Regions from separate parts of the Dietzia sp. JS16-p6b genome, predicted to be linked through region 2. Evidence: riboswitches for the same ligand, from Rfam matches in the RefSeq annotation. Region 2 holds a riboswitch; each other region holds the start of a gene.

Region 1 (7,803 bases), 960 kb from region 2:
GAGCGCCAGCGTGTAGGAGTCGATGATCCATGTGAGCTGGGCCTGGGTGGCGCCGGTGGCCACGGCGATGTCCGGCAGCGACGTGTACAGAGCGGACATCGTCGCGACGACCAGCGACACCGCCACGATGTTGACGAACAGCAGCCAGCGGCGCCGTCCGGTGGTCAGTTCCAGCACGTGGGCTCCCGGGGGTCAGGGTCGGCAGGGGTGGGGGTGGGTCGTGTCGAGAAACGATACCGGCGGTATCGGTCGGGTCCCCCACCGTATACCACCGGGGGCCGTCACAATGGACCCATGAAGTCTCCGACCGATCCGCGCCGGGCACGTTCGCGGGGCAAACTCCTCGACGCCGCGGTCGATCTACTCCTGGCGGGTGGCGCCGCGGCGGTCACGGTGGACGCGGTCACCCGCGTGTCCGGGGTCGCCCGGACCACGCTGTACCGCAACTTCCCCTCCACCGACTCACTGATCGCCGCGGCGTTCCGACGCCTGCTGCCTGCGCCGGAGCCGCCTCCGGGCGACGCCCCGGTGCGCGATCAACTCATCCAGCTGTGCACGTCCATGACGCGGCTGATCCAGGACGCCCCCCTCCAGCAGTCGATGTGGGGATGGCTGGCGATGGGCCGGGGAGCCGGGGACGACGACGAGGTGGGCGAGCTGCGACGCGGAGTCGTGGACTCCTACGCCGCCCCCCTGCACGCGATCCTGTCCGCCGCCGAATCCGCCGGGACCCTGATCCCCGGGGACCGCGACCTGGCGGTGGCACAGCTCGCCGGGCCGGTGGTCCTCTCCCGCATGATCGGACTGCGTCCGTTCGCCGAGACGGACATCGAGATCCTCGTCGACGACTTCCTTCGCAGCCGCCTGGCGGGGAACGCGGGCCGAGACCGCCCGGTCGGTGAGACGGACCAGCACGACGCGGCGGCCGACTCGTGACCGATTCCGTCGGGGCGATCGTCCTGGCCGGTGGCCGCGCGAGCCGACTCGACGGCACGGACAAGGCAGGAATCGCGGTGGCGGGCCGGCAGATGCTCGAGACCGTGGTCGCCGCCGCCGCGGCCGTGGCGGACCCGGTCGTCACGGTCGGCCCCGGAGGCGACACCTGCGAGGAACCGCCCTACTCCGGTCCGGTCGCCGGGATCGCGGCGGGACTGGCGGCGCTCCCGGAGAGGGTGGACCTCGTCGTCGTCGTCGCCTGTGACCTCCCCGACCTCGACTCCGACACCCTCCGCCGTCTCGTCGCCGCGCTGGGGCGGCCCGCTGCTGGCAGCGCGCGGCGGCACGCCGAGTCGACCGGGCGGCCCGCCGCCGTCCTGGCCGTGGACGCCGGGGGCCGCGACCAGTACCTGCTCGCCGCGTGGCACCGCCGCGCCCTCGCCGCGCGACTCGAGTCCCTGGGGCGATCCCGAGGACCGGCCGGGCGACCGGTCAGGGCCCTGTACGACGACGAGGTTCTCACCCGTGTGACCGTGGGCGCGCCCGCGCGGGACGTCGACACCTGGGCCGAGGTGGCCGCCTCAGGGCCGATCGCGCTGGCACACGTGGGGGCTGTGCTGCGCGCGGCGCTCGTCCCGCTGCCCGCGACCGCGCGCCCTCCCCTCGAGGCGGTCGGAGCCGTGCTCGCCGCACCGCTGCTCGCCGCCGACCCCATGCCGCGGGAGCCCGTGTCGGCGATGGACGGGTACGCCCTGGCCGGTGAGGGGCCGTGGCGGTTGACCGGCCGGGCCCGCCGGGCCGGGGACGACTCGCCCGCCGGACTGGTCCCCGGCGCCGCCGCGCCCATCGCCACCGGCGCGCTCGTCCCGGCGGGGAGCGACAGGGTGCTGCGCCATGAGCTCGTCGAGGTGACGCGGGACGGTTCCGGGCCCGCCGTGGTGAGGGCACTGCCCCGTGCCGCCGGACAGAACGATCTGAGACCTGCCGGCGAGGACTGGGCCGCCGGCCACGAGCTCGCGGACGCGGGGGCCACACTCGACCCCGCGCTGGCCTCCGCGGCCCTCTCGGCCGGCCTGACCTCGGTGGCGGTCCGCGGTCCGGTGCGCGCGGTCGTCGTGACCACGGGTGACGAGATCCTGCCCGCCCACAGCCCGTCGCCGCTCCCACCGGGCCGGATCCGCGACACCGTGGGCCCGCTCCTCGTCGGGGTGCTCGGGCGGGCGGGGTTGGCCTGTTCCGGGCCACCCGGTCACTGCCCGGACACCGCCGAGGCCATGGACGCGGTGCTCACGGGCCGCGCCGGATCCGCGACGTCGGACGCGGACGTCGTCGTCCTGGTCGGAGCGACCGGCCGCGGGGTGGCCGACCACCTGCGCCCCGCCCTCGACCGGGCCGGCGCGGCGATAGTGCTCGACGGGGTCCGGGTCCGGCCCGGGGGGTCGCAGCTCGTGGCGGCCCTGCCCGACGGCCGCGTCCTGCTGGGCCTGCCCGGCAATCCCCTCGCTGCGGTGAGCGCCGCTGCGACGACGGGCCGCGCGCTCGTCGACGCGCTCACCGGGAGGTCGCGCCCCGAGGTGCTGGCGCCGGTCCCCGGACTCGACCGGCTGACCGCCCCGGGCCGGACGAGGATCCTCCCGGCCCGGCCCGACGGAGCCGGCGGATGGTCGCTGTCCGCCCGGGTCCGCACCGCCCACCTCGCCGACCTCGCAGGCGCTCCCGCGCTCGCCGTGGTCCCGGAGGGCGCAGCGTCGGGCGATCTCGTCGAGATCATCGACTGGATCTGAGGTGGGGTACACGATCATCGCCGTGGCGTTCGATCTAGCCGCGGTTGCCTCGGCGCTCGCCGCGTACACCGGACACCGTGGGTGGGTCACCGATCCCCGCAAGGGCTACCGGGTGCCTGACCGGGTCCGCAATGATCCCGTGCTGACCCATAGGGCGAACCGACTGGTGGCGACGTGGTGCCTGCTCGCCGCCGGGTTGGCGTCGGCACCAGTGATCGCGGTGGTTCCCGCGCTGATGTCCGAGTTCCGGTTGGACTCCACCACCGGCTTCCTCGCCGTCGCCGCCGCATACGCGCTGGTGGTGGGCGCGATCGCTCGGTACCCCTTCGCCCGGATACAGCACCTGTAGGACGGGCGCAGCCGGACGCTCCAGGACGGGCTGACGACCGGGTCGTGTTAACGTCTGATCGCCAGCATGACCCCCTGGGGTCGCGGGAACCCGGTGTGACTCCGGGACTGACGCGCAGCGGTATGGGTGATGGCGGGGCACGATGCCACTGGATCGCAGGATCTGGGAAGGCGCCCCGTCCAGGTGATCCCGAGTCCGAATACCGGCTGGCCCTCGCGGTCCCCACCGCAAGGTCATGATCGGGCTTCGCGTTCCAGGCCCGCGACCTCGGAGTACACCCATGCGCAAATCAGGCCTGATCGCCCTCGTCGGCGCCGCCGCCCTCGTCCTGACCTCCTGCACCGCCGATGACCCGGCCGCCACCGCCGGCCCCGCGGTCGGCCCGATCGAGAACTGCGGACAGGAGGTGACCGTCGACTCCGCTCCCGAGCGGATCGTCTCGCTCAACCAGAGCTCGACGGAGATCCTGCTCGCCCTGGGCCTCGCCGACCGGATGGTGGGCACCGCCACCTGGACCGACCCCGTTCTGGACGAGTTCGCCGAGGCCAACGCCGGCATCCCGCGACTGGCCGACAACGCGCCGTCGATGGAGTCCGTCCTCGACGTGGAACCGGACTTCGTCACCGCCTCGTTCGGCAGCACGCTCAGCGAGGGCGGCGTCGCGACCCGCGAGCAGTTCCATGAGCTGGGCGTGGGCACCTACCTCTCCCCCGCCGACTGCGTCGGCAAGATCTCCGATTCCGGGGACGGGGTGCGAGAGCAACCGTTCACCCCGGATCTGCTCTACCGGGAGATCACCGAACTCGCGCAGATCTTCCAGGTCGAGGAGGCCGGAGAACGACTCGTGACGGACCTGCAGGGCCGGCTTGACCGGGCACACGAGGACGTGGACGCGACCGGAGTCTCGGCGATGTTCTGGTTCGCCAACTCCGAATCCCCGTACCTGGCCGGCTGCTGCGGCGCCCCCGGACTGATCTCGACGACCCTCGGTCTGAAGAACGTGTTCGACGACACCACCCAGGAGTGGCCCCAGATCAACTGGGAGGTGGTGGCCGAGCGCGATCCCGACGTCATCGTCCTCGGCGACCTGACCCGCCGGAGCCAGACCGCCGAGACCGGGGCCGCCAAGATCGCCTACCTGGAATCGAATCCGGTGACCCGGGAGATGTCGGCGGTCCGCGAGAAGCGGTTCATCGAGCTCACGGGCGCAGAGATGAACCCCTCCCTCCGCACGGTCTACGGCGTCGAGACCGTCGCCGCGGACCTCGACGACCTCGGGCTGGTCGGTGAGCACGATCCATCGAACTGACCTGCTGCCCAGTGCCCCGCCGGTTCGCACCACCAGACAGGCTCCTCTCCGGCGCCCCGCCGCCCTGGGCATCCTCTGGATCGCCGGCGTCGCCGTCCTGCTGGTCTCCACGGCGCTGGTCCTGACGATCGGTCCCTCGGGTCTGACGGCCGGCGACGTCGTGCAGTCCGCCCTGGCGCGGCTCTCCGGCACCGAGTCGGGGCTGACGCGCATCCAGGAGGGGATCATCTGGAACCTGCGGTTGCCCAGAACCCTCATGGCGGCACTGGCCGGCGCGGGGCTCGCCCTGTGCGGGGTGATCCTGCAGTCCCTGCTCCGCAACCCTCTGGCCGACCCGTACATCCTCGGAATCTCCTCCGGCGCCTCGACGGGCGCGGTGCTCATCGTGGTGCTCGGTGTGGGGGCGGGGGCGGTCGGTCTCACCACGGGCGCGTTCGTCGGGGCGCTGACCGCCTTCGGGTTCGTCTTGCTGTTGGCCTTCGCCTCCGGCGGAACCACCGACCGGGTGGTGCTCGCCGGGGTCGCCGCCACCCAGCTGTTCTCGGCCGTGACCTCGTTCGTCGTCTATACCGCGGCCGACGCCGAACAGACCCGCGGTGTGTTGTTCTGGCTGCTGGGCTCGCTGTCCTCCGTCCGGTGGTCGGACGTGGCCGCGTGCGGCGTCGTCGTGCTCGCCGGTCTGCTGGTGTGTCTCCTGCACACCTCCAGCCTCGACGCCTTCACCTTCGGCCAGGACGCGGCGGCCGCCCTCGGTGTGGACGTGGCCCGCACCCGGCTCGTGCTCATGGTGGTCACCGCACTCATCACCGCGGTCATCGTCAGCACCTGTGGTGCGATCGGGTTCGTGGGTCTGGTGCTGCCGCACGCCGCCCGGGCGGTGGTCGGCATGCGGCACCGCGTCCTGGTGCCGACGGCGGCGTTGATGGGAGCGGTCTTCGTGGTCTGGATCGACGCCGCCGCCCGGACGGTCCTCGCGCCGCAGGAACTGCCGATCGGAGTGGCCACCGCTCTGATCGGCGTGCCGGCGTTCGTGGTCCTCCTCCTCCGCACGGGCAGGGCCCGATGACGACCGGGCCCCCGGAGGGGCAGGGGGCGGCGACCCTCGAAGCCCAGGGCGTGTCGTGGTCCGTCCGCGGTCGGCCCATCCTGAGAGATCTCTCCCTGGCACCGGAGCCCGGGACGATGGTGGGGGTCCTCGGCCCCAACGGCTCGGGCAAGTCCACCCTGCTGCGCGTCATGACGGGCCTGCTGCGGCCCTCGACCGGTCGCGTCCTGTTCGACGGCACGGACATCCGGCGCCTGCCCCGCAGGCGGGTCGCCCGGCACGTGGCCCTTGTCGAGCAGGAGGTGTCCACCGACCAGAACCCGACGGTGCGGGACGTGATCGAACTCGGTCGCATCCCGCACCGCGCCGCGTGGTCGGGCCCCCGCACGCAGGACGAGGAGGCCGTACTCCGCGCCGCCGCCACCACCGCCCTCACCGATCGTCTCGACCAGCGGTATGCCACCCTCTCGGGCGGCGAGCGGCAGCGGGTGCAGATCGCGCGGGCGCTGGCTCAGGAACCGGACGTCCTCGTGCTCGACGAGCCGACCAACCACCTCGACATCCGCCATCAACTCGACCTCCTGGCCCTGGTCAGGGGCACCGGGGCGACGGTGGTGGCGGCGCTGCACGACCTCAACCTCGCGGCCAGCTTCTGCGACCGGCTCGAGGTCTTGTCCGGGGGGCGCCTGGTGACCGGGGGCCGCCCGTCGGAGGTGCTCACACCAGCGCTGATACAGACGGTGTACGGGGTCCGCGCGGAGGTGCTCCACGACGGACCCGCGGTGCACGTGCGCTATCTCGCCCGCTGACCCGCGGGAGCCTGGGCGTGAACCGCGGGCGCAGGTCCGCGATCCCCGACCGAGGGGCGCAGCTGTTCAGCGCTTGCGGTTGCGGAGCTTCTCCGCGAATTCGCGGGCCTTGCGCTGGTTCTCCGGCTTGGACGCCTCCCGCCTGACCACTTCGACGGCCTTGAGCGCGACTCCGGTCTTCAATGCGTTTCTCAGGAACGCCATCGGGTACCTCCATCATCGGGGAGCGCCAGTGTAGGCACCCTGTCAGCCGGCCGCGACCGGGCGGCGCAGCAGGTAGACGTCCATCACCCAGCCGTGCTCCGTGCGCAACCGCTCGCGCGCGTTCCGGATCTCGGGCAAGACATCGCCGACCCCGCCCGAGATCAGGCACTCCCCCCGGTCACCGAGGTTGCCGCCCCACCAGATGTGCCAGTCCGCCAGGTGATCGAGAGGCAGGCCGGCGTTGAGCATCACCACCACGTTGTCCGCGCCGCCGGCGACGACCTCCGCCAGACGACGGCCAGTGGTCACGGTGACCGTCCCGCCGATCTCGTGCAGGACCAGCCGGTGACGCGCGGCCAACACCTGTAGAGCGGAAATGCCCGGGACCACCTCCACGTCAAAGTCGAGCCGGCCACGGGCGAGGATCCGGTCGACGATCCGCAGCGTGGAGTCGTAGAAAGCCGGATCACCCCACACCGGCACCGCCACGTCGCCGGGCCGGTCCGCCAACACCCTCTCCCACGCCAGGGAACGGGCCTCGTGCCAGTCCAGGACCACGCCGCGGTACCCGTCCTGTGAGGAGGTCGACGACGACGAGCGGTCTCGTTCCGGATCAGCGACTCCCACCAGCTCGACGCCCGGCGCGTGCCGGGCGAGCAACCGCCGACGGAGGTCGACCAGCGGGTCGCCCGGACCCTTCACGGCAGCGAGCGCATACTCGGACGCGCGCAGGGCGGCGACCGCCTCCATCGTGATCTGATCGAGTCCGCCCGAGCCGATGCCGACGACCCGCAGCCGCCGCCGCGGCCGATCCCCCGTCTCCCCGATCGGCGTCTCCCCGATCGGCGCGCGAGTGCTGCACGCGCGCGCGAAATTTCCTGTGCGGGTGCAGCACTCGCGCGCGTCTGGGCTGGGCGCGTCGGGGCTGGGCGCGTCGGGGCTGGGCGGGACTGGGCTGGGCGCGTCTGGGCTGGGCGCGTCGCCGGAGGGGCCGTCAGTCGCCATGCGACTCCTCGAGGTCGCCTTCGACGTCCAGGTAGACCTGCCGCATCCGGTCCATGATCTCGGCGTCCGGCTGGGCCCACAGTCCGCGGTCGGCGGCCTCCGAGAGTCGCTCGACCATCCCGCGCAGCGCCCAGGGGTTGGAGCGCCGGAGGAACTCCTGGTTGGTCTGGTCCAGCACGTACTCCCGGGCCAGCGTGTCGTACATCCAGTCGTGCACGACCCCGGCGGTGGCGTCGAACCCGAAGAGGTAGTCGACCGTCGCCGCGAGCTCGAAGGCCCCCTTGTACCCGTGCCGCTGCATGGCCGCGATCCACCGGGGGTTGACCACGCGGGCGCGGAACACCCGGACCGTCTCCTCCGCC
Region 2 (7,803 bases):
CGCACCGGCACCCCGAGCGAGGCCGCCGTGTCGGACCCGGTCGCGTACGCGTCGAGCCACGAGTGCAGGAGCAGCCCGCTCACCAGAGCCACCGCGACGACTCCCGCCGCGAGGGGCACCGTGGACCACGTCGCCCCGGCGACGCTGCCGAGCATCCAGTGCATGACCGTCTCGGCCGCCCGCGAGTCTGTGGCCACGAAGACCATGAACGACGACACCGCGGTGAACGCCGCCGACAACACGACTCCGGCGAGAATCAGCCGCAGCGCGGTGAGCCCACCCGTGGCGCTCGCGACCGCATAGACGAGCACGGTCGCTCCCAACGCGCCGAGCAACGCCCCCCCGGACAGCGCCCACACGCCGAGACCGCCGAAGACGCCGAGCGTGATCACCGCGGTGGCACCCACCGCGGCCCCCGCCGATACCCCGAGGAGGTACGGGTCGGCCAGGGGATTGCGTACGAGGGTCTGCATCGCAGCTCCGGCGAGCGCGAGACCCGCACCCACCACCGCGGCGAGCACCGACCGGGGAAGCCGCAGGTCGAGGATGATGATGGAGTGCGCACGCTCGGCCTCGCCGCCGGTGATCGCCGCCCATACCGTCCGCCACACGTCGCCGACCGGGATGTGCTCGGCACCGAAGGCGACCGAGCTGACCACGCTGATGGCCGTCAGGGCGGTGAGCACGATCGCCAGTGGGACAGGCGGGAGCCTGCGGGCGGTACGGAACGAGGCCGAGCCCGCGTCGGTGACAGGCCGCGACCGACGGCTCGGACGAACGCCCACCCCGAGGCCCGTCATCGGGTGCTCTTCCCTGGGACGCCTCCACGGTCCCGCCGCAACCGTTGCTCTTGCCGGTGCCGTTGCCGCGAACGCCGCTGCGCCTCGGGGACCCGGGGACACGAGTCACACTCGGACCTCTGCGCTCCCAACCGGATGAGACAGCACGAATGCCGGTCGTGCACCAACGCGGGCGTGCCACCCAAGCGGATCATCGTCACCAGCGGTCGATCGGAGAACGCGCCGGTGACGACGTCGGCGTCCGTCTCGACCGCGCGTCGCCGTGGACCCCCCACGGTCCGGTACGCGGCCCCGAATGCGCCAGCGCACGAGGCCGCGATTCCCCCGAGAGCGGCCCTGCGTGTGACGGTGCCGGCGTCCACGCACGCATCCACCAGGGGATCGACGTGACTCCGGATGCTGTCGACCAGTGCGCCGGGGTCCTGCTCGCGACCGAGAACCGGAGTGTCGGGCAGCGACACCTGGAGTGTCGCGCCGGCGCGGTCGATCAGTGCCCACCAGCGGTCATGGCCCGGATGCAGGAGTGTCCCGTCCGCACACCACGCCGCCACCATGAGGCCGAGAGCCCGGCCGGCGTAGTGCTGGAGCGAGCACAGTAGCCCGGGCGCCGCGTGCGGGGTCCCCAGACTGTGGGAGTATCGCCGACCGAGCTCCTGCCATGTCGCGGGTTCGCAGAGCTCGGTGACGCTCCGCCAGTCCGGGTCGCCGGGGTCGGGTCGAGATCGATGAGGGACGGGCGATGCCTCGAGCGCCCGCTCGGCCAGGGCGCTGATCCCCATGCCGACGGGCCCATACGTGGAGTACACGGGTGGCCTTGTCTCTTCGGAACCTGTGCGCGAGGTTCGCTCGGATGTCGCGGAACCGACAGGTATTCGGACTCGGGATCAGCCCTCCCCGACGCCTTCCCGGAACGAATTCCAGTGGCATCCTGTCGGTTCGGTACCCCACACCGCTGCGCGCCAGTCCCGGAATCTCACCGGGTTCCCTGGCATCCGATCGTCCCCGTCAAGGGAAGCCGGATGCGGTCGGTTCCACTGTGGACGATAACAGACGGGCTGGTCAGGACGCCCGGAGGCCGCGCGATCACGGGTCTGGGGTCGAGCGGCCCGGGTGCTGCCGTGGGGTGCTGCCCTGCGCGCGGGGCTCCCCACGGACTTGACCCCCGGCAGTCGCACCGGAGCTCACTGGTGGTGAAGGGCGACCTGATCCTGATCGAGCGGCAGTTGATCCACCGGCGGGGCGTCACCGAAGTCCGGCTGGGTGATCAGGACGAACAGCGCCAGGGCCACCACGTACACCGCGAAGACCCGGAAATGCCCGCGATAGAGCAGCCGTAGCACCAACCACAGCGCTCCCGCACCGACGACGGCGGCCACCACGAATCCCAGCACGTAGTCCTGCCACCCGAGCGAGAGCCCGCCGTCGAAGGCGGCGGGATCGAGCAGGCTCAGCGACTGCACGCCGGTGGCGGCGAGGATGGTGGGTATGGCGACGAAGAAGCTGAACTGCGCTGCCAGTGGCCGGTGCATACCCAGAGCCAGCGCCGCGGCGATGGTCAGCCCAGACCGGCTCAGGCCGGGAAAGAGCGCCGCCGCCTGGGCGACACCGATCACCACGGCGACCAGCACCGTCATCTGGGTGGCCCCGCGCCAGGTCGTCTTGACCGAGTCCGACCACCAGAGCACGACGCCGGTGATCAGCAGCATCAGCGCCACAGCCCACGGCGTGACGAAGACGTCGGTGCCGTAGGCGCGGATGACCAGCCCCAGGACCCCGGTGATCGCCGTGGTCAGCAGGCCCAGCAGCGCGAGCCGCAGATGGATCAGGTGACGCAGCGTGCGCCTGCGACGCCACAGCCCCAGTTCGCGCCAGATGCCGTTGAGCAGGCGCGTGAGCGGTCGCCACATCACCACGACGACGGAGACCATCGTGCCGAGGTGCACCACCAGGTTGTAGAGGATCATCTCCGGGGTGTCCGGCGCGGGCAGAGGCGACCCTTCGGCCGCCAGCCATTGCTGCGCCAGCACCAGGTGGCTGGACGAGCTCACCGGGATGAACATGAAGAGTCCCTGGATCGCTCCCAGGAGGACCGATTCCCACAGACTCATCGAGCGTGATGCTCCGCCGTCGTTCCGACCGACCGGGCCCCGGCGGACGCATTGTCGGCAGTAAGCGGAGAATCAGGCATACCTCACACCGTAACCACCTCGGTGGTCGGGCCCGCGGGCACGTGCCGGATGGCCCTCAGGCGGCGTCGAGGTACAGGTAGTCCTCCCAGTACGGGCCGATCTCGCGCAGTTGGGACACGAGCCGCCACGTCCGGCCCCTCGGTGCCACCAGCGGAACCCGGAGCTCCCATCCCAGCTCGGAGAGGAGCTTGTCCGCTTTGCGGTGGTTGCAGGGCGCGCAGGAGGCCACACAGTTCTCCCATTCGTGTGCGCCCCCGCGGCTGCGCGGGATCACGTGGTCGATGGTGGTCGCGCGCGCGTTGCAATACCCGCACCGGTGGGAGTCGCGGTGCATCAGGGCGGCCCGCGTCATGGGCACCTGCGCACGGTACGGGATGCGGACGTACTCGCGGAGCATGATCACCGAGGGCACGCGGACGGCCGTGTCGACCGATCGGACCAGGATCTCGTCCGGGTGGTCATGGACCACCACCGCTTTGCCGCCGAGCAGCATCACCACGGCGCGACGAGCGGGAAGGGCTGTGAGGGCCTCGTAACCGGCATTGAGCAGGAGGACCCGCGGCGCGGCGGTCAGCGGGACGTGCGGGTCGGGGACGCGTTCGAGTCGAACGGGGGCTCGTGACCCCGGTTGTCGGTACTCCGAATTCTCGCGCACGGCTGTGCCCATGGTCGGTCTCCACTCATCTGCCCGTGCCCAGTCCACCATCAGCGACCGGGTCCGTAGTGAACCTCGCCTGCAACGATGATGCACCCTCGATGAACACTTCGTGTGCTATCGCCGCGCACAGGTCAGCCGCCTCGCCCGCGTCGCCCCCGGCGACCGGGGCCGACGGGTGGTGGGATCGGTCCCCCTGGCGGATCCCACGGGCATGATGGGGGGCATGAGCGGCACTACCTTCTACGACGAGATCGGCGGCGCGGAGACCTTCCGGGCGCTGGTCCACGAGTTCTACCTGCGGGTCGCGGACGACCCGGTGCTGCGGCCGCTGTATCCGGAGGAGGACCTGGGTCCGGCCGAGGACCGCATGCGGATGTTCCTGGAGCAGTACTGGGGCGGCCCCACCACCTACTCCGAGCAGCGCGGCCACCCCCGACTCCGGATGCGCCACAACCCGTTCCGTGTCGACCGGGCGGCGCATGACGCCTGGCTCACCCACATGCTCGCCGCGGTGGACACGATCGACCGCGAGACCCTGGACGACGAGCACCGGGCGGCGATGGTCGAGTACTTCACCCGCGCCGCCGCCATGATGGTCAACACCCCGGAGGGCATGTGACGTCGCCGGCCCACTCCACGCGGCCCTGGGAGGACATGGTCCTCTACCAGATCTACCCGCGCTCCTTCGCCGACGCCGACGGGGACGGCTACGGCGACCTACAGGGGGTGATCGACCACGTCGGCTACCTGGAACTGCTGGGAGTGGACGGGGTGTGGCTGTCCCCCATCATGAGGTCCCCCGGCGCCGACCACGGTTATGACGTCTCGGACCCGCGGGACGTCGACCCCCTGTTCGGTGACGTCGAGACGCTGCGGCGACTGGTGGAGGCGCTGCACGCCGCGCAGATGGTCCTGATCATGGACCTGGTGCCCAATCACACGAGCGTCGAACACGCGTGGTTCGCGGCGGCGGTGGGGGCCGGCCCGGGCAGTCCGGAACGCGAGCGCTACTTCTTCCGCGACGGCCTCGGTGACGACGGCTCCAGGCCGCCCAACAACTGGCCCTCGGTGTTCGGTGGGCCGGCCTGGACGCGCATCACCGAACCGGACGGGACGCCCGGGCAGTGGTACCTGCACCTCTTCGCGCCCGAGCAGCCGGACCTGGACTGGTCGCACCCCGACGTGGGCGACGACCTCGAGCAGACCCTGCGCTTCTGGCTCGACCTGGGGGTCGACGGGTTCCGGATCGACGTGGCGCACGGTCTGGCCAAACCGGACGACCTGGCCGACCTGCCTGACGACGTGGAGATCGCCCAACTCGTCGTCGACGAGCGCGACGCGCGATGGGACCGGCCCGGCGTCCACGATGTCCACCGGCGGATCCGTGCGGTCGTCGACGAGTACCCGGGCGCGGCGACCTTCGGAGAGGTGTGGGTGGGCCCGGCCGACCGGTTCGCCCGGTACCTGCGCCCCGACGAGCTACATTTCGCGTTCCACTTCCCGCTCACCGGCGCGCCCTTCGAGGCCGGCGCGGTGCGCGAGGCCATCGAGGCGACGCTCGAGGCCTCCCGGATCGCCGACTCCGCCCCCACCTGGGCGTTGTCCAACCACGACGTCGTGCGCGAGGTGACCCGATACGGCAACGGCGCCCTCGGCATCGCCCGGGCCCGGGCGATGCTGCTGGTGGAACTGGCCCTGCCGGGGATCTCCTTCATCTACGAGGGGTCCGAACTGGGGCTGCCGAGCGACTTCTCGATCCCCCACGACCGGTTGACCGACCCCACCTGGGAACGCAGCGGTCACGCGGAGATGGGGCGGGACCACTGCCGCGTCCCCCTGCCGTGGGAGGGCACCCGGCCTCCCTACGGTTTCTCGACCGCCGATCGGACCTGGCTCCCCATGCCGGGCGACTGGGGCCCACTGACAGTGGAGGCCCAGCTCGAGGACCCGGACTCCACCCTGTCGTTGTATCGGGCCGCCATCGAGACCCGGCGGACCTTGCGGGGCCCGAGCACAGCGGCGGTCGAGTGGTACGGCGCGCCGTCCGGGTGCCTGGCGTTCCGCCGCGACGACGGGGTGGTGTGTGCGCTCAACGCCTCGGAGCGATCGGTACCGCTCCCCGAGGGCGAGGTCATCCTCGCCTCCGGACCCCTCGACTCGCACACCCGGGCAGGTGAGATCCTGCCGCCGGACACCGCGGTGTGGCTACGACCCCGCTAGTGGACGAGAACCGGGACGGAAACCGGCTCGGTCACGCCCCGCCGACTCGCAACCGCGGCAGGATCACGTCGCGGACCGTGTCCGGGTTGCGCTCCACCACCACCCAGCGACGGCCCAGGTCGCGGGCCGCCACGGCGGTGGTCCCGGAGCCGGCGAACAGGTCCACCACCAGGTCGTCCGCCTCGGACGCCAGCTCCACGATCCGCCGCATCAGCGCCTCGGGCTTGGGGGTACGGAAACCGTCGACCCCCGCGCTGCGCAGTTCCGCGCGCGCTGTGTCGGTGGACCCGACCTCCTGGGACAGCCAGACGGTCCTGAGCTTCTTGATGCGGCCCGCCTCGTGCCGGTCGCGCTGGTACACGTCGACCCGTGGCCCGGCCCGGCCCCGCACCGTCCGACACACCAGCTCGTCGCCGCGCTCCCCCGCCCGCTCGCGCGACCAGCGCCAGACGGCCGGGCTGAGATCTCCGAACACCGGGAGGATCTCGGTGAGCCCGGGCGCGGGGTCCACGGAGACCTCGCCGGTCTCCGGGTCGCCGTAGAGCGGGTAGGTCATGGTGGGCGTCGTGCGCGGGTTGAATCTCTTGTTGGTGTTGCGCAGGGGTAGCAACCGGTAGGCGACCCCGTCCTCGGCGGTGTGCGGGAAGTCGGAGGGGTCCACCGCCGAGGCCACCCCGCCGGACAGGCGGACGCGTTCGGGGTCCCGCGCGTACACCATGAGTCGGTCGTGGGAGCCGGCGAAGAACCTGTCGAGCTGACGCCCCTTGGGGTTGCTCTCCACGGTGAGGTCGGCGATGAAGGCGTCCGGGCCGAACACCTCGTCGAGCACGCAGCGGACGCGGTGGGCCTCGGCGTCGTCGAGGTGTACCCACACGGTGCCGGTGTCCGCGAGGAGCTCGCGGGACACCACCAGTCGGCGCTCGATGTATCCCAGCCAGCGATGGCGGGGCATGTTGTCGTGGTACCCGTCGAAGCTGCCGCCGCGGTTGTAGGGCGGGTCGAGATACACCAGCTGCGCCGCGCGTGTGGCCTGCAGACCGAGACCGTCCAGCACGTCACCGACCTCGGCGATCCTGCCCCCGTCACCGCAGAGGACGACCCCGGTGACCTGTCCGCCGGCATCAGGGAACGCCTCGGCGAGCTCGGGCACCGGCCCGTGTTCTCCCGGGATCTCGGGCTCGCCCCTCCCGGGCCACGAGACCGAGAACCCCGGGGGCGTCATCGCGGTTCGAGGGTCAGTGCGTCGGTCCTGCGGTAGGCCGTGCCGTAGCGGGCATCCAGGCGTAGCCACGCGCCGCGTTCACTCACCCTCACCGGTTCGCCCTCCGGTGCGCGGCCGGCCCGCTCGGGGACGAAGCCGCACATCACCATGGAGAACACCGTCCGCATGTCCACCGCCACGGGGCTGTCGGTGTCCGCGCGGACGGTGAGCACGTCCTGGTCCAGCAAGGAGGGCGGCAGACCGGCCGGCCCCGCGCTCTCCCGGGCCGCATCGCGCCCGGACTCGGCGAGATCGAGCAGCACCTGCGCGGGGATCGCCTCGACCATCTGGAACCCGTCGGTGGGCGGGAGCAGCCCCTGCCACGAGGAGGTGAGGGGCATCCCGGGATCGACGCGTCCCTCGGCGTCGCCGCGCGGCAGGAGATCGAACTCGGTGAGCAGGTGGTCGGCTCCACACACCACGTCGCCCCGCGGGCAGTGCCCACCGACCGCGCGGACCACCAGGGCGCCGAAGGGCGTCCGGGACCACACGCGCATCCTGCCGTCGTCACCGCTGGTCAACCGCACCACCGCCGCCTCGTCGAGCCGCAGCAGTCGGCGCAGGAGGGTCCGCAGGTCGTCCCTGTCGGCGGGGTCGGGGACCGCGATCGCCTCGCCCCCTCCACCGCCGCGCACCGGCATGGTCACGCCGGATCTCCGTGACGGAACTGCATCA
Region 3 (7,803 bases), 1.0 Mb from region 2:
AGCTCGTCGGGGTCGACGCCGACGACGCCACCGTCCAGTTCGTCGGCCGAACGATCATCGCGGCTGCGGACGAAGCCTCGTTGAACTGGGTGCGGACAGGCTGCCGCCTTCCCGTCGACGACCTCGTGGAGTGGCTCGTCGAGGTGGGGTCCGCGGCGATCAGAGGCGCCGCCGTCCTGGACCCGGACCTCGACGTCGATACCGCCCTGGCGGTCGTGCACACCGGCCGGCGGCCGGGAGCCTAGAGCATTCCGTCCGGCGGCACGGACCGACCGAGCTAGGGTGGTCGCCGCGCGGTGGATCCGAGTCACCCCGCCACGCGCCGCCGCTTCGACTCCCTCTCCGGGTCCGAGGCATACAACCAGGACTCCGCCTCTCCCGGTCGCACGAGTGCCCGGCCCACCAGGATCACCGCGGCCTGCCGCAGGCCCGCGGCCTCGACGGCGTCGGCGATGTCGGCGAGAGTGCCGCGCAGCTCCACTCGGTGCGGGCGGCTCGCGTTGGCCACCACCGCGACCGGGCACTCCGCGCCGTGCGTGGGCACCAACCGTTCGGCGAGCTCGCGGATCCGGGTGATCGCCAGGTGCAGCACCAGCGTCGCCCCGGTCGCGGCGAAGTTCTCCAGGGATTCAGAAGACGGCATGGCCGTCGACCGGGCCTGGACCCGGGTCAGAACGACGGACTGCACCACCTCGGGAACCGTCAGCTCGACCCCTAGCTCCGCGGCGGCGGCGGCGTAGGCCGGGACGCCGGGCACCACGTCCCAGGGCACGCCGACTGCATCGAGCCGACGGGTCTGCTCGGCCAGGGCCGAGTACAGCGACGGGTCACCCGAGCACAGCCGCACCACCTCGAGCCCCTCGGCGTGGGCGGCCACGATCTCCGCGATGATCCCGTCCAGGTCCAGGTGCTGGGTGTCCACCAACCGCGCGTCCGGTCGGCAGTGGTCGAGCACGCCGTCGTCCAGATAGGTGCCCGCGTACAGGCAGACGTCCGCCGCGGCCAGAGCCGCAGCCGCACGCAGGGTGAGCAGGTCGGCGGCGCCGGGGCCGGCGCCCACGAAGTGAACGGTCACGAGCTCTCCCCTGTCTCCCGGCGGTCAGCCACGGCGGCGAACGGCGTGATCGCACACCACTGCACCACGGCCCGCGCGGGTGCCCAGCCGGTGAACGAGCCGATCGAGTCGGCGTGTTCCACGTGGAACCGTACGAGCTCACCGCCGAACTCCGCGCGGGCGTCGACGAGCACCCGCTCCGTCTCGATCGTCACGGCGTGCGCGACCAGTCTGCCGCCGGGACGCAGCGCCTCCCAGCACTGCCGCAGCAGCCCGGGCGCGGTGCCTCCGCCACCCACGAACACCGCATCGGGCTGCGGAAGCCCCTCGAGAGCCTGCGGCGCGCGCCCCCGGACGACCTCCAGCGACGGCACCCCCAGCCGCGCGGCGTTGCGCTCCACGCGCGCGGCCCGCTCGGGATCGGCCTCTACGGACACAGTGCGACAGGACGGGTGCGCGCGCATCCACTCGATTCCCACCGATCCTGCTCCGGCGCCCACGTCCCACAACAGTTCGCCGGCCGACGGTGCGAGCCGCGAGAGGGCCGAGGCACGCAGGTCGCGGCGGGTGAGCTGGCCGTCGTTCTCGAAGGCGTCGTCGGGCAGCCCCGGAACCACCCCGAGCGGGCGCGCGGCGGGCCCGGCCACGCACTCCACGGCCAGCACGTGCAGCTGGGGCGCCGCGCGTCCCGGATCCCAGTCGCGTGCCACACAGCGTTGACGGGCCTCGTCCGGGTTCCCCAGATCCGACAGCACGGTGAGCACGCTGTCCCCGAATCCCGCCCCGGTCAGCACCCCGGCGACGGCAGACGGCGTGTGGCGGTCCTCGGAGAGCACCAGCACCCGCCGTCCCGGCGCCAGCTCACGCACGAGGGTCCGGTGATCGCGCAGCACCACCGTCGCCTCGGCGGGCCACCGCATCCGGGCCCGGGCCAGCGCGACCGACGACACGGCCGGCAGCACCTCCACATGATCGGAGCCGAGCAGGTCGATCAACGTCGTGGCCACCCCGGCGACCAGCGGGTCACCCGAGGCCAGGGCCACGATCGACCGACCGTCGTAGCGCTCGAGAACCTCGGGCAACGCCGAGCGCAGCGGCCGAGGCCACGGCTCGCGTTCGGCGGTCACCTCGGGGGGCAGCATCGCCAGGTGCCGCTCCCCGCCCAGCAGGACGTCGGCGCCCAGGACGGCGCGGCGACGGGCCTCGTCGAGACCGGCCCAGCCGTCACCGCCGATCCCCACCACGACCACCTGTCCGTTCATGACGCGGAACCCTACCGTCGAACCCGCCCGCCGAGCCCGACCGCCCGGAACGCGAGGACGCTGGGTAGCCTCGCCCTTGAAGAGACAACTACACCCCCACAGCACGAGGTGCCCCACGACCCGCCCCGGGCGGTGCGGAGGGGAGAATCAGGGAAGCCGGTGAGAATCCGGCACAGGGCCCGCTACGGTAACCCGGCCTCTCAGGCGATCGCGTCCAGCGCGACCGCTCGAGATGAGCCGGGAAGTCCGGAGACCGGCCTCGCGCTGACCAGCCTGGCAGACGAGAGCGGGAGCCCCCATGCCACTGCACTACCCCTTCAGCGCCGTCGTCGGTTCGGACGACATGGCGCTGGCCCTGCTGCTGAACGCGGTCTCACCGTCGGTCGGCGGCGTGTTGATCCGCGGCGAGAAGGGCACCGCCAAGTCCACGATGGTGCGTGCGCTCGCGGGGATCCTGCCGCAGATCGAGGTGGTGACCGGCGACAGGTTCTCCAGCGCGCCCGCCGACCGTGGCGGCGACACCCCCGACGGGCCGATCCCCCACGACGCGCCCACCGAGCACCGACCGGTCCGCCTGGTCGAGCTGCCGATCGGCGCGACCGAGGACCGCATCGCCGGGTCCCTGCACCTGGAGAAGGCCCTGAGCGAGGGAGTGACCGCCTTCGAGCCCGGCCTGCTGGCCCGCGCGCATCGCGGACTGCTCTACGTGGACGAGGTCAACCTGCTCCACGACCACGTGGTGGACCAGCTCCTCGACGCCGCCGCGATGGGACGGGTGACCGTCGAGCGCGACGGGGTGTCGGTGGAACACGCCGCCCGCTTCGTGCTGATCGGCACCATGAATCCCGAGGAGGGCGAGCTCCGGCCCCAGCTGCTCGACCGCTTCGGCCTCACCGTGGAGGTCTCCGCCCCGCGGGAGGCGGAGCTGAGGGCCGAGGTCATCCGTCGCCGGGTCGCCTTCGACTCCGACCCGGACGGCTTCCGCGCGACCTTCGCGACGGAGGAGCTGGCCCTGCGTGAGCGGATCGTCGCCGCCCGGGAGCGCGTGGGCGGCATCGAGCTCACCGACTGGGCGCTCACGACGATCGCGACCGTCTGCGCCGGCTTCGACGTCGACGGCATGCGCGCCGACATCGTCACCGCGCGCACGGCCGCCGCCCACGCCGCCTGGGAGGGGCGGGACCGGATCACCCGCGCCGACATCCGCGTCGCCGCTCGCATGGCGCTGCCCCACCGCCGTCGACGCGCACCGTTCGACGCCCCGGGGCTCGACGAGGACCTCCTCGACCGCCTGCTGGGCGACGACGACGAGCCCGACCCCGACCCCGATACCCAGCCCGACCCCCAACGCGACCCCCAACGCGACCCCCAGCCCCGGGACGACGACACCGCGGGCGATGCCACGGCCGGCCGGCAGGACGCCGACCCCGCCGCCTCCGCGGGGGACGGCGGACATCCCGAGCCGGATGCGCAATCCGATGGGCCGAGCCCGGAGGCGGTCGACAGCACCGGGGCCAGTTCTGACACCGACGCCGTCGCAGATTCCGGCGCGGACGGCCGCCCGGGCGGCGCGACGACCGAGCCGGGGACGGTCACGGCGGGTTCGGACCCGTACCGGACGCGGCTGCTGACCGTCGCAGGGACGGGCCACGGAGTCTCCGGCCGCCGGTCCCGCGCGATCACCACGACCGGCCGCCGGACGGGCTCGACGGGGTTCACCGGTTCCGACGTCCACCTGCCCGCCACCATCCGCGCCGCCGCGCCCCGCCAGGCCGCGCGCGGGCGGCAGCCGGTGCTCGACGGCGGGCGACTGCTCCTGTCCACCCGAGACCTGCGCTCGGCGGTGCGGGAGGGCAGGGAGGCCAACCTGGTGCTGTTCTGCGTGGACGCCTCCGGTTCGATGGCCGCTCGCACCCGCATGGAGCAGGTCAAGACCGCCATCCTCTCCCTGCTGATGGATGCCTACCGCCGCCGCGATACGGTGGGACTGGTGACCTTCCGCGGGTCCGGCGCGCAGATCGCGCTGCCGCCCACCTCCTCGGTGGACGTGGCCGCCGCCCGCCTGGCGGAGCTGCCGGCCGGCGGTCGGACCCCACTGGCGGAGGGCCTGCTCACGACCGCCGAGGTGCTCCGCATCGCCCGGGTCCGCGATCCGCAGCGCAGACCCCTCGTCGTCGTCGTCACCGACGGCCGCGCCACCCACGGCCCGGACGCCCTCGCCCGGTCCCACGCCGCGGCGGCCGGGCTGGCCTCCCTACCGGTGGCGTCGGTGGTGGTGGACTGCGAGAGCGGTCGGTTCCGCATGGGCCTGGCCTCCGAACTCGCCGCCCACCTGGGCGCCGAACACATCCCGCTGGGCGAGGTGACGGCCGAGGGGCTGACCGACACCGTCCGGACCCGCACGGCCGCGCGACAGAGCCCCGCACACCCCGAGGGAGAGGTGGCCTGATGCCGCAGGGACAACCGACCCGCGTGCCCGACGACGGGCTGAGCACCCGGCAACGCCGCAACAAACCCCTGATCATGGTCCACACCGGGCCCGGCAAGGGGAAGTCCACCGCCGCGTTCGGCCTGGCCATGCGCGCGTGGAACCAGGGCTGGGACATCGGGGTGTTCCAGTTCGTCAAGTCCGCCAAGTGGCGCATCGGCGAACAGACCGTGATGGAGCGCCTCGCCCGACTGCACGCCGAGACCGGTGAGGGCGGGCCCGTCGAATGGCACAAGATGGGCTCCGGCTGGTCCTGGTCGCGCAAGGACGGCACCGAGGAGGACCACGCCGCCGACGCCGCCGAGGGCTGGGCGGAGATCACGCGCCGGCTGGCCGTCGAGCGACACGACCTCTACCTGCTCGACGAGTTCACCTATCCCATGAAATGGGGGTGGGTGGACGTCGAGGACGTGGTGGAGACGCTGACGTCGCGGCCCGGTCGTCAGCACGTGGTGATCACCGGCCGCGACGCCGACCCCCGGCTGCTCGACGCCGCCGACCTGGTGACCGAGATGACCAAGGTCAAGCACCCGATGGACGCCGGCCAGAAGGGGCAGAGGGGGATCGAATGGTGACGCACCTGCCCCGGCTCGTGGTGGCGGCGCCGGCGTCGGGTCACGGCAAGACCACCGTCGCCACCGGGCTCATGGCGGCGCTGCGGCGCAGGGGCCTCACGGTCTCGGGCCACAAGGTGGGGCCCGACTACATCGACCCGGGATATCACGAGCTCGCCACCGGACGACCGGGCCGCAACCTCGACCCGCATCTGGTCGGCGAGGACGCGATCGTTCCCCTGCTGCTCCACGGGGCGCAGGCCGCGCCGCGCCCGGCCGACGTCGCCGTGATCGAGGGCGTGATGGGCCTGTACGACGGCCAGATCGGCGGCGACGGCTTCTCCTCCACCGCCCACGTCGCCGGCCTCACCGACACCCCGGTGCTGCTGGTGGTCGACATCTCCCACGCCTCGCGCAGCATCGCCGCCGTGGTGCTGGGCATGGCGACGTTCGACCCCTCCGTCCGCATCGGCGGGGTGATCCTCAACAAGGCCGGGTCTCTCCGCCACTCGGATGAGGTACGCCGCGCCCTGGAGCCGCTGGGGATCCCCGTGCTCGGGGTGCTGAGCCGGGACGACGAGGTCACCGCGCCGTCCCGTCACCTCGGCCTGGTCCCGGCGGCGGAGCGACCGGGAGCCGCCGGTAGCCTCGACCACCTCGCGGACCGCCTCGCCGACTCGGTGGACCTGGACGCGGTGATGCGCCTGGCCCACGCGGCGCCGCCACTGGCCGGTCCGGCCTGGTCCGCGGAGGAGGCACTGGTCGGGGGCCTGCCCGACTCGGGTCCGCCGGCACTGGCACTGTCCGGGCCACGTCGTCCGGTCGTCGCCGTGGCGGGAGGCCGCGCCTTCACCTTCCGTTACGCTGAGACGGTCGAGCTGCTCGACGCCGCGGGGTGCGACGTGGCCGTCTTCGACCCACTGGCCGACTCCGCACTGCCCGAGGGCACCGCCGGCGTCTACCTCGGCGGCGGGTTCCCGGAGGTGCATGCGGCGGGACTGGCCGCCAACCGGCCGATGCTCACGGCGCTGCGGACCGCCCTCGGCGCCGGTGTGCCCACCGTGGCCGAGTGCGCGGGACTGCTCTACCTCTGTCGCACCCTCGACGGCGCCCCGATGATCGGGGCGGTGCCGGCGGACGCGGCCATGTCCCCGCGCCTCACGCTGGGCTACCGCCGCGTCACCGCGGGGTCGACGAACCTCCTCACCGTGGCGGGCACCGAGGTCACCGGCCACGAGTTCCACCGCACCACGGTCACCCCGGGCTCCGGTGCGGGCACATCTGGCGCGGGCGCGTCCGCGGCGTGGACCTGGGGCGACCGGGTCGAGGGGTTCGCGACCCCCACCCTGCACGCCTCGTACCTCCACACCCACTGGGCCGGGCACCCCGCACTGGCCGCGAGGTTCGCGGCCGAGGTCGCCCGCGTGCACAGCGCGCCGCCCGTCGACGGTGGTCGACGGGCGGCTCGCGTCAGCTGAACCGAGCGCGTTCGGTCACATGAGGTAGCACGCCTCGGTGAACTCGAAGTCCGCCGCGGTCGGCCCCTCGTACCATTCCTCCTCCAGGACCAGACCCGTCGGGCTGCCCGCCTCGATCCGGTTGAAGATGGTCGAGCGCGACGCGTGCTCGTTGACGTCACCCGAGTAGTCACCTGCGCCCTCGGCGAACATGCCGTCGGTGTCCAACCCGGTCAGCTGGTCGGCGGTCTCGAAGACCCCGGCCCGGGTGAGGTCGTCGTTCTCGATGGCCTGCTGGAGCAGACCGCGGATGACGGTCTGGGCGGCCCATCCCAGCACGAACCAGTCGTTGGGCTCGGCCCCGATGGACTCGGCGAACTCGCGCATCTCGTTGTGACCCTCGGAGTCGTATCCCCAGGGCGCGACGGTGGCGGCGCCCCGGTACCGGGCTTCCAGCGCGGGAGCCGCCTGGCTCCCCATCAGCCCCGCGCTCCAGGTGGGCGTGGCGCCGATGAACTGGCCCTCGTACCCCTGCGCGACGGTCGCACCCACGATGGCGCCGGTCTCGATCGCGCTGGTGGCGAGCAGGACGACGTCCGGACGGTCGGCCAGGATCCGCTGGATCACCGCGGTCTGCTCGTCGGTGCCGCCGGGCGCCGTGGTGTACCGCGTGAACTCGATGTCGCGCTCCTCGGCGGCGATCTCCGCCCCGTTGGCCGCGTCGTCGCCGTAGTCACCGGGGAAGTGCACCATCCCGACGCTCGTGGCGTCGAGCTCGTCGACGGCGTAGTCGACCATGTTCATGGCCTCGGCGCAGTAGCTGGTACCGAACTCCAGCACGCCGTCCTCGAAGAGCCAGTTCGACCCCAGCGAGGCGGGAACCGCCAGGATGTTCTGCTGCCGGGTGTCATCGAGGATGCCATTGGTGTGGGCCGTGCCCAGCGAGTGCGCCAGCACCAGGATCTGATCCCTGATCTCCCGGTACTCC

The links. A riboswitch is a leader RNA that binds a small molecule or an ion and turns the genes downstream of it on or off. The one in region 2 is predicted to bind cobalamin.
Region 1: another riboswitch for cobalamin. It lies ahead of CT688_RS01035 (ABC transporter substrate-binding protein); the one in region 2 lies ahead of CT688_RS05385 (hypothetical protein).
Region 3: another riboswitch for cobalamin. It lies ahead of CT688_RS00785 (VWA domain-containing protein); the one in region 2 lies ahead of CT688_RS05385 (hypothetical protein).

What each region holds. Positions count from the first base shown of each region.
Region 1 is NZ_CP024869.1:218,994-226,796, reverse strand. It holds gene CT688_RS01055 (MFS transporter) at 1-177, opposite strand, end outside; gene CT688_RS01050 (TetR/AcrR family transcriptional regulator) at 295-936, shown strand; gene CT688_RS01045 (NTP transferase domain-containing protein) at 933-2,720, shown strand; gene CT688_RS01040 (hypothetical protein) at 2,722-3,069, shown strand; cobalamin riboswitch at 3,115-3,295, shown strand; gene CT688_RS01035 (ABC transporter substrate-binding protein) at 3,350-4,378, shown strand; gene CT688_RS01030 (iron ABC transporter permease) at 4,443-5,444, shown strand; gene CT688_RS01025 (ABC transporter ATP-binding protein) at 5,441-6,232, shown strand; gene CT688_RS17450 (hypothetical protein) at 6,299-6,436, opposite strand; gene cobF (precorrin-6A synthase (deacetylating)) at 6,479-7,264, opposite strand; gene cobN (cobaltochelatase subunit CobN) at 7,431-7,803, opposite strand, start outside.
Region 2 is NZ_CP024869.1:1,183,451-1,191,253, reverse strand. It holds gene CT688_RS05390 (iron ABC transporter permease) at 1-800, opposite strand, end outside; gene CT688_RS05385 (hypothetical protein) at 797-1,606, opposite strand; cobalamin riboswitch at 1,646-1,835, opposite strand; gene CT688_RS05380 (undecaprenyl-diphosphate phosphatase) at 1,982-2,908, opposite strand; gene CT688_RS05375 (HNH endonuclease) at 3,045-3,656, opposite strand; gene CT688_RS05370 (globin) at 3,871-4,266, shown strand; gene CT688_RS05365 (alpha-amylase family glycosyl hydrolase) at 4,302-5,867, shown strand; gene CT688_RS05360 (site-specific DNA-methyltransferase) at 5,899-7,089, opposite strand; gene CT688_RS05355 (hypothetical protein) at 7,086-7,769, opposite strand; gene CT688_RS05350 (thioesterase family protein) at 7,772-7,803, opposite strand, start outside.
Region 3 is NZ_CP024869.1:165,953-173,755, reverse strand. It holds gene CT688_RS00800 (TetR/AcrR family transcriptional regulator) at 1-245, shown strand, start outside; gene CT688_RS00795 (cobalt-precorrin-4/precorrin-4 C(11)-methyltransferase) at 308-1,075, opposite strand; gene cbiE (precorrin-6y C5,15-methyltransferase (decarboxylating) subunit CbiE) at 1,072-2,316, opposite strand; cobalamin riboswitch at 2,406-2,593, shown strand; gene CT688_RS00785 (VWA domain-containing protein) at 2,615-4,765, shown strand; gene cobO (cob(I)yrinic acid a,c-diamide adenosyltransferase) at 4,765-5,379, shown strand; gene CT688_RS00775 (cobyrinate a,c-diamide synthase) at 5,373-6,836, shown strand; gene CT688_RS00770 (ABC transporter substrate-binding protein) at 6,852-7,803, opposite strand, start outside.